Regions from separate parts of the Ruegeria sp. H3 genome, predicted to be linked through region 2. Evidence: riboswitches for the same ligand, from Rfam matches in the RefSeq annotation. Region 2 holds a riboswitch; the other holds the start of a gene.
What was found. A riboswitch is a leader RNA that binds a small molecule or an ion and turns the genes downstream of it on or off. The one in region 2 is predicted to bind cobalamin.
Positions count from the first base shown of each region.

Region 1: linked by a shared signal. The riboswitch ahead of ACR0JE_RS09865 (aromatic ring-hydroxylating oxygenase subunit alpha) and the one ahead of ACR0JE_RS05285 (DUF1636 family protein) in region 2 are both predicted to bind cobalamin.

Region 1 covers NZ_JBQFOD010000007.1:6,450-11,210, forward strand. The annotation lists gene ACR0JE_RS09850 (MipA/OmpV family protein) at 1-182, shown strand, start outside; gene ACR0JE_RS09855 (helix-turn-helix domain-containing protein) at 251-1,414, opposite strand; gene ACR0JE_RS09860 (aminotransferase) at 1,598-2,725, opposite strand; cobalamin riboswitch at 2,947-3,150, shown strand; gene ACR0JE_RS09865 (aromatic ring-hydroxylating oxygenase subunit alpha) at 3,263-4,486, shown strand; gene ACR0JE_RS09870 (FAD-binding oxidoreductase) at 4,492-4,761, shown strand, end outside.
Region 2 covers NZ_JBQFOD010000003.1:175,783-180,543, reverse strand. The annotation lists gene cobN (cobaltochelatase subunit CobN) at 1-1,278, opposite strand, end outside; gene cobW (cobalamin biosynthesis protein CobW) at 1,284-2,339, opposite strand; gene ACR0JE_RS05285 (DUF1636 family protein) at 2,336-2,716, opposite strand; cobalamin riboswitch at 2,800-3,005, opposite strand; tRNA gene ACR0JE_RS05280 (tRNA-Tyr) at 3,242-3,325, opposite strand; gene rlmB (23S rRNA (guanosine(2251)-2'-O)-methyltransferase RlmB) at 3,442-4,215, shown strand; gene ACR0JE_RS05270 (hypothetical protein) at 4,196-4,510, shown strand; gene ACR0JE_RS05265 (YHS domain-containing (seleno)protein) at 4,616-4,761, shown strand, end outside.

The sequences.
Region 1 (4,761 bases), on a different contig from region 2:
GTGCGGAGTCCGGTGTAAATGCGCTGAATGTCGAACTTGGGGTCAGCAAACAGATCGGCAGAAGCTGGGGTGTCACCGGCCTATTGGCCTATTCGCGCCTGTTGGGAGACGCGGCGGACAGCCCGATTGTGAAATCCAAAGGAAACTATGCAGCCGTCGTGTCAGTCGCCTACCAGTTCTAAGACCTGACAAACGATACCTCGTCGACTGGGCCAGCACGGTGATCGTGCTGGTTCAGTTGCTTCCCAGACTAGTTGCGTACGTCAGAAGGCGTTTTCCCAGTCTCGCGCTTAAAAGCCTTGTAAAAGGCTGAGCGTGAATTGAAGCCAACATCATACGCGATGTTCAGAATGGTCTCGTCGGTCGAGGTCAATTGCTCGATTGCGTCATTGATCCGCCATCGGTTGATATAGTCGAAGAACGTACTGTTCAGTTTGGCATTCAACGTTTGCGAAACATAGTGCGATGTGACACCGATATGCTTGGCCAAATCCCACAGGCTAAGGTTCGGTTCGCGATAGAGCAGGTCCTGGCTCATCGCCGTTTCGATTTTCTTCGCAATCCGTGCGGCGCGTTCTTCGTCAAGGGCAGATTTCTTGTACTTGCGCTCGGATGGCTCATCCGGGTCCGGCGGGTCTGAGACAGGTGTTCGGGTCAGGCCGGGACGTTGGCGTAGGCCCCATATGCCAATGACCCAGAATAGAAACAGCAGGGCAAGGCTTTCTAGGAAATCAAGCAGCTCGTCTTGCACCTCGAACCCGACGGCCTCGGACACTGTAAGTATGCTGACAGCAGCCGACAGAAACCAAAATGACATCGCTGCCAAAGTGATCACCCAAACCCAAGTCAGCTCTCGGTTTTCGGTGCTTGCAAACACTTCGCGCAACCGTTTTCGGTAGGTCATCAACATGCGGATGATCAGGATCAGGTAAACGGCCATTATGATCCGAAACAGTACGTCAGCGGTCAAAACCGCCAAGGCGATCAACACAAACCGCAACAACCGGGGATCGTCCTCAGGTAGGTCAACATCGCTCAGATCCGTTGGCAGAAACATCAGCGATGACATGAGCAGCCCGGATATGATGATCGGGGGTAGGTGATACCGCAGCCTAGGCTTGGGCGCTTCATCCGCTTCGCTGGTCAAGGCGCGGACATAAAGCCAGAAAAGAAAGGGGCTTGCGAAATCAAACAGAACGACAAGCACGCTAACGCGCATCACAAGATTGAACTCGTCCTCACTTCCTGACGCGTCGGCGATCAAAGCGCCAAGAGAGGACAGGCCCTGTATAAGAAACAGCGCGGCCAGGGGCATGAACACACCGGTATCACGCTTTCGTAGAAACAGCAGGTTAGCACAAAACAGGCAGAGCCCGATAAAGGCGGTATCAACGAATTGGGTGGCGGATTCCAAAATTACTTACTCTCTGAAAATCGACCACGGATGGTCTTGCGCTGCAGCCTCTTCATGCCCTCTACAGCATGCGATCTGACATCTACCAATTTCATGGGATTTGTCGTCTCTTTTGATCGGACAGGACGTTTGAGACTGCGTTAGACAGGTTTAATCTATATTCTTGCGCGGCCGTTCGGCGCGCTACGACTTGGCGTGGCGTGCCAGAAACTGCGAGAACCGGGCCAGCCCGGCTTTCAAATCTTCGGTTGGGTTGGTGTATCCAAGCCGCAGCCAGCCCTCCACGTCCATTGCGCTGCCCGGCGTCAGCATCACACCTTCTTCTTGCAACAGCGTCACGCATAGATCGCGCGAAGACATTGGTAGTTCGTATTTCAACAAGGCCGTAGTGCCGGATTTTGGCGGCACCCAGCTAAGCAGCGGTTCGTTTACGATCCAATCCTGAACGATCCGCAAGTTTTCGCGAGTGATCCGGTGCGCCCGCGCCAGTATCTTGTCGCGATGTTCCAGCGCCATGGCGGCTAGCATTTCGTCGATCTTGCCAACCGATATCGTGTTGTAGTCCCGGTGGATCATCACGTCATGCAGCATTTCTTTGGGTCCGGCGATCCAGCCAACCCGTAACCCGGCCAGCGAATAGGCCTTGGACATGCCCGCCGTGCTGATCCCTTTTTCGTACAGGTCTGCGACTGCGGCGGTGAAGCCGTCGCCTGTCTGATCTGTTCCGCGATAGACCTCGTCACAAAGCAACCAGGCATCGACACCACGTGCGATTTCGACGATTTGTTCCAGCAATGTGCGATCCATCAGCGCCCCTGTCGGGTTGTTGGGATTGTTGATCGCAATCAGGCGCGTATCGGATCGCACCATCGCCCGCAACTCGTCCAGATCGGGCAAAAAGGCGTTTTCAGGCCGTAAGTGCAGCAGTTCGATTTCGGCACCGATGCTTTCGGGGATGGAATAGTGTTGCTGATAGGTCGGGATTACAGAGATCACGTGATCACCACGCGAAACCAGCGTCTGATGCACCAGAGAGTTCGCGCCGATGGTCCCGTGCGTTGTTAGGATGTTATCCCGGCCCTGACTGTCATAAAGGCCACAGATCGCATCGCGCAGGCGTTCTGACCCTTCAATTGCGCCATAGGTCATCTTCATGGATGACAGATCGTTCAGAATGCTATTGTGCTGGCCCGCCATGTCGAACAGTTCGCCCAGCGTGATGGACTGAACGCAGGTCTCAGCCAGATTGAGCTCGCAGGTCGTCTCGAACTCATTCATCCACATCTCAACACCAAAGGGTCTGATTTCCATTGGGGCTCTCCTACTTTCAGCATTTGGGGCGATGGCACGTAACGGACGCACGGTTATGAAGATGTCTTATACCGCCAAACCAGCCAAGCGGAAGATTGCGGGTTTGTGCCTGAAATGTATCCAGGGGTTTTACTGCACAAACCCGGATCCGACCCGAACATCGAGATGTCTGTTTTGAAACTGAAAATGTCGCAAGTCTCTCAGCATAAGAACCGCGCGACTCTATCCTGTGCATGTGAGGTGCCGTTGTTTGAGTCTCAGACAGCGGAGAATTGGGAAGCCGGTGAAATTCCGGCACTGCCCCCGCAACGGTAAGGAAGGTCAGGTTCGGCAATCAACCACTGGGACGAGGATCCCGGGAAGGTGTCGCAACCGGGCGCAAGCCCCTTTCAAGTCCGGAAACCAGCCTTGCAGATATGTCAAACCGCGGGTGGCGGTGGGGGCACATGTTTCGGACGTGATCCTCGCGCGCCTCCGGACGGTTCCTCCTTGTCATCTGCCCAAGCAATGCCGCGGGGCGCGGCAGGAGAGCCAGAAATGAACAGCATTCAAAGCCTGTTGGCACGTCGCATCCCTGGTCACGCGCTCGAGCAGGCCTTTTATACAGACCCTCAGGTTTTTCAGGCCGATCTTGAAGCCATCCACTACCGCGACTGGCTGTTTGCCATTCCGGCTTGTGAACTGGTGAAAGCAGGGGATTACGTAACCTATACCGTTGGTGCCTATCGCATTATCATTGTGCGTGGTGCTGACAACCAAATCAGGGCGTTTCACAATACTTGCCGCCACCGTGGCTCGATCATTTGCAAGGCTGCAAAAGGCAATGCGCCTAAGCTGGTTTGCCCCTATCACCAATGGACCTACGAGCTTGATGGTTCATTGCTGTGGGCGCGCGATATGGGGCCGGATTTCGATCCGAAACAGCATGGGTTGAAGACCGTCCATTGCCGTGAGCTTGCCGGGTTGGTTTACATCTGTCTTGCGGACAACGCCCCAGATTTCGACATGTTCGCCAGTACCGCGCGCCCTTATCTGGAGCCGCATGATCTGGGCAACGCCAAAGTGGCTTTTGAAAGTTCGATTGTTGAGAAAGGCAACTGGAAGCTGGTTTGGGAAAATAACCGCGAGTGTTACCACTGCGGTGGCAACCATCCCGCGCTATGCCGCACATTCCCTGATGATCCTGCAGTCACAGGGATCGAAGGGGGTGAGACGCCGCTGCATATGCAAGCGCATTTTGACAGGTGCGAAGCCGCCGGGATGCCCTCGCAATTCTACCTGCATGATGACGGACAATTCCGTATGGCTCGGATGCCTCTGAAAGAAGGAGCGCAAAGCTATACGATGGATGGAAAATCCGCCGTGCGGCGCTGGCTTGGCCGATCGCCTTTTGCGGATGCAGGTGCGTTGTTGAAATTTCACTATCCAACTACCTGGAACCACTTTCTGGCTGATCATTCCATCGTGTTCCGCGTAACACCAATCAGCCCGACTGAAACCGAGGTCACAACCAAATGGCTGGTTCACAAGGATGCCGTTGAAGGGGTCGATTACGATCTGAAACGTCTGACCGAGGTCTGGATTGCCACCAATGACGAAGACCGTCAGGTGGTCGAGGATAATCAGCTGGGTATCAACAGCCCGGCCTATCTGCCTGGCCCGTATTCGCCGACGCAGGAATCCGGTGTGCTGCAATTCGTGGATTGGTATTGCAACACGTTGGCCGGTCGGTTGGCCCCCGAAACAATGGCGGCGGAGTAACGGTGATGAAAGATCTCAACGCGGTTGTGAATATCTGGCAGGACAGCGAAACACTGGAATGCGTCTCGGTCGTGCCCGAGATGGCAAATACGGCCAGTTTCACCTTTCGCGCTCCGTCTGGGTCGATGTTTGCGTACCATCCAGGGCAGTTTCTGACTTTGGAAATCCCGGCTCCTGGACAGCCGGGTGGGGTTGTGCATCGCACCTATACGATTTCTTCTTCTCCCTCGCGGCCACGGTCGATCACCATCACTGCCAAGGCCCAGCCCGACAGT
Region 2 (4,761 bases):
AGCAATTGGTTCGGCCGGTGCGGTGCGGTAGCCCTCGGCCTGAAGATCGGCCAGCATCGCCTCGGCCGAGGCCAGCGCGTCGAGGCCCACCGCGTGCGCCATTTGCCAGTCCTTGCCGGGGTAGGTTGATAGCACCAGTGCGGGTACTTGATCTGCCTTGGGCTTGTTATGAAGGGTCAACCAGCCTGTGACACGGTTGATGATCGCTTCGATCCGCTCTTGCTCAGCCCGGTGGGCAAAGCGGGAATATTCCAGATGCGGATCACGCTTGCCCGGTTCCTTGAATGAGGCAATGCCCGCTGAAATGCGCCCGTCCACTTCGGGCAGCACCACATGCATGGCGAGATCGGCAGGGGAGAGACCTCGTTCGGCCTCGGCCCAAGCCTTGCGTCGGGATGTGGCGAGGGCCATCTGAAATACCGGCACGCCCGCCGCGTCCAAAGGAGACGTTCCCGATGCGCCTTTGCCCGAGAAAGAGGTGGCGTTGATGATCGCCGAAGGTTTCAGCGTGACGATGTTGTCACGCAGCCATTCAGCGGCAGCAGGTGCTTTGAGCGAAGGGGCAAAGAGGCCCACTGCGTCGAACCCGCGATCCCGCAAGCTGCGGATCACGGCGGCGACAGGGGCTGTATCCGCCGATGTCAGATAGGCGCGATAGAACGTGACGATGATACGTTTTGCGTTGCCCGAAAAGGCCGCCTCAACCGGGATCACGCCGCGAACAGGACACCACGCGCCGGATTCGGGCAGGGTTTTAGCCCCCATAACAGGGCCGGCATAAAGCCCCGCCGCCAATGCCATCTGCGCCAAGGCAGCCTGTGCCGCGACCTCTCCGCCGGTGTCGCAGAGATGCGCCAGACGGCGCAGGGTCGAGACGGGTAGGGTGGAATATTCATCCAGCCGCGTATCCTCACGTCCGTCGGCGGGTAAGACGGCCAAAGCGATCCCCTTGGCCTGAGCCAGTGACAGAACTTGCTGTAACCCGTAGGCCCAGTAAGGCACGCCGCCAATCAGACGGATCAGAATGCCCTTGGCACCCTCAAGCGTCTGTTCCACGTAGGTGTCGACGGACAGAGGATGCTTCAACGCCGTCAGGTTCGCCAACCGCAGGGTCGGCATTCGCCCTTCCGGTCCGCCACCGCGATGCCAGCCTGCCGCGAAAGCGCCCAGGTCGCTGTCCGAGAAGGACAGCACCACCAGATCCGCCGGGCTCTGGCCCAGATCGGTTGGGGTTTCCGTTTCTTCTAACCCGTGGCTTTCGCGGAAGACGACGTGCATGGGCCTTACTCGGCGGCCTCGGTGACACCCGCGAGGATATCGCGGATTTCTGCTTCTTTGATGTCGTCATGCTCGGCGATCACCACCATGCGCGAGCGGCGTTCTTCGCCGGGCCCCCACGGGCGGTCATATTGATGACGCACGCGGGCACCCACGGCTTGCACCAGCAGGCGCATCGGCTTGCCTTCGACGGCGGCATAGCCTTTGACGCGCAAAATGTTCAGCTCAGTGGCCAGAAGTTCGATCTTGGCGACCAGATCGGCTGGATCGGACTGTTCCGGCAGATCAACGATGATGCTTTCGAAATCGTCATGCTCGTGATCGTGGTGACCGTCGTGATGCGACGGGCGGGCGTCCATGTCATCCTCGGCTGCGGCCTCAAGACCCAGAACGACCCGTACGTCCACGGCGCCTTCGGCAACTTCGACAACGGGCAGCGGGCGAGGGGCCTCAGTGGCGATGATCTCTTTCGCTTTGGCTACGCCTTCAGGACCGGCCAGATCGGGCTTGGTCAGCAGAATGATGTCGGCGCAGGAAATCTGATCCTCGAACACCTCGGCCAAGGGTGTTTCGTGGTCAATCGAGTCATCGGCCAGACGTTGCGCATCCACCGCTGCCACATTTGGCGCAAAGCGACCGGCGGCGACAGCTTCGGCATCGGCCAGAGCGATCACACCATCGACGGTGATTTTCGAGCGAATATCCGGCCAGTCGAAGGCTTTCAGCAGCGGCTTGGGCAAGGCGAGCCCAGAGGTTTCGATCAGAATATGCTCAGGGCGCGGCTCCAGTGCCATCAAGGCTTCGATGGTCGGGATGAAGTCGTCGGCCACGGTGCAGCAGATACAGCCGTTCGCCAATTCCATGATGTTTTCTGCCGGACAATCGGGGATCGCACAGGATTTCAGGATGTCGCCATCGACGCCAACATCGCCAAATTCGTTGACCACCACCGCCAGACGCTTGCCCTGCGGGTTCTGCATCAGGTGCTTGACCAGTGTGGTTTTGCCCGAACCCAAGAAGCCAGTGATCACGGTGACGGGGAGTTTTTCCAAGTTGCTCATTTCAGGGCTCCAATCGGGGGAATACGGGCCGCACAGTTTTTGCGGAAATGTTCAGGACGTTCGCGCCATTTGACCAAACCATCGTCAGTGGCCAAATACTTGGTCACACCTTCGATGATCGTTTCGACATGGTCGGTTTCGTTGAGGTTTTCGTAGACAAAAGTCCAACGCGTGGGTCCGCCCCGCAACACGATGGAACATCCTTGATCGCAATTTGACAGGCACTCCACGGGTTTCAGATGGATCCCATCTGGCACGCCCGCCTGTTCCAGCGCCTTATGCAGCAAAGCGCCGGGGCGCTGGGTGTCATCTTCGATTGCCAGGCCACGGCGGCATGTCGTGCAGACCAGCAGTTCAACTGGTGCGGCTTTACTCATCTCTCTCATCCCCCTTAATCAAATCTGGGGGACGGGGTTTCATGTGGGCCGATCCAAGCCCCACACCGGAACACCCCGTCCGGTTTCATCTTCGGGCGCTGGCAGGTCTCCCGGCTTGCGGATGTCAGGGTGTATACCCTGTCGGATGTCCTGCCTTCCCAGCCTTTGGCCAGTGGCTTTGGGCACCCTCTCCGGTCACGGTCGCGGGGGCGGCTGCGTTTGGCGGTAAACCCGTTGACGCATTCCCTTTTCATCCTCTTACGAGGACACCAACGGATCGGACATGCGGCACTGATACGGTGCTTGTCAAGCGTGTCGCCGACAACCGCAACGTCGGGTGCAGAAAAACGACCTGTGGCAGTCGCTGGGCGGCATGGCTGGCTTAGCCTGCGGCTTTCGAAAGGTTTAACAGCGACCACGTCACTGAACCAAATGTTTGACGAATGACTAGACTGCTCTTCATAACTGAAGGCACAGGCCAATGGTGGGGGCGTTTTGCTCTGGAATCTGGAAGCTTTGTGAGAGTGGTGGGCGACCCTGGAATCGAACCAGGCGTGCGTCTCCGCGAGGGAGTTACAGTCCCCTGCCACACCTTGCGGCCTGTCGCCCACTGTCAGGCGTTGCACCTGACGTGGAGGCGTGATTACTAGCGGACCAAAGGAGCGTCAACAGGAAAATACGGCATTGACGCAGGAAAGCGAATTCATGGCCCGGAGGCCCTCAGAATGAAAAAACCCAAGTGGGTTGTTGAAAAGGAACAGGCGCGAAAAGCAGCTGCGGCAGAGACGGTTTGGCTGTTTGGTTTGCACGCCGTGCGCGACGCCTTGATGAACCCCAAACGCCAGAAACTGCGCCTGATTGTGACGCGAAATGCGCGGGACAAGCTGCTCGAAGCCATTGAATTCGCGGGGATCGAGGCCGAGATGGTTGATCCGCGCAAGTTTAGTGCCCCGATCGATGCGGGTTCGGTGCATCAGGGGGCAGCGCTTGAGGTTAAGCCGCTGGAGTGGGGCGGTTTGGCCGAGAACTGCATCGGACGGGAACATCCCCGCGTGATCCTACTGGACCGTGTAACGGACCCACATAATGTGGGTGCGATTCTTCGGTCAGCCGAAGTACTGGGTGCAAGTGCTGTGATCGGAACCCGGCATCATTCGGCCCCTGAAACCGGGGCACTGGCCAAGACCGCCAGCGGCGCATTGGAACGTCAGCCTTATCTAAGGGTGCGCAATCTGGCCGATGCCATAACCGAGCTTCAGTCGATGGGATTTCTGGTGCTCGGTCTGGATGGCGAGGCGAATGAAACTATTGAAACAGCCCTGGGGAACCAAAGGGATCGACCTGTGGCGCTGGTATTGGGTGCTGAAGGGCCGGGATTGCGGCAAAAGACCAAAGAGACTGTGGATCAATTGGTGAAAATTGACGCATCCGGGGGATTTGGGTCACTGAATGTCTCAAATGCTGCCGCAATCGCCCTATATGCCTCTCGGCACCATTAGACAGGAGATCGCTATTTCCGGACCGTCCAAAATCGCAACCTGCTGCTATTGCGGTACTCGGGCTGCCCTGGTTCTGACCGGGAAGAAACGGCACGAGCTGAGTTGCTCAAGCTGTGGTGCGCCTCTGCACGACCTTAAGATGTTGCCAAAGCACAAGGTTCAGAAATCAAAGCCTGCTCGTACGGCGATCAGCCACGTAGCACCCCCGAAATCGCGAAAAAAGAAGAAGAAAAAGAGCACGTTCTATCGTGTTCTGGATGAAGCCTGGGATGTTATAGAAGACATCTTTGATTAAGGGCTGCCATGCATTCGCAAGGATGTTCACATCCACGTCAACGGGGGTTTCACAGCGGTTCAAAAATTGCATCTTAGGTGCTCGATTCTTTGCTACAGGACCCAGATGCAAAACCGCCGTTTCATATTCGGTATACTGACAGCCATCGCTTTTGCACCTTTCGCTTGGGCGCAGGACAAACCTGTCTATTTTGCGACCGATGGCGCTGCGATGGCGGGGTATGATCCAGTGTCCTATTTCGACAGTACAGT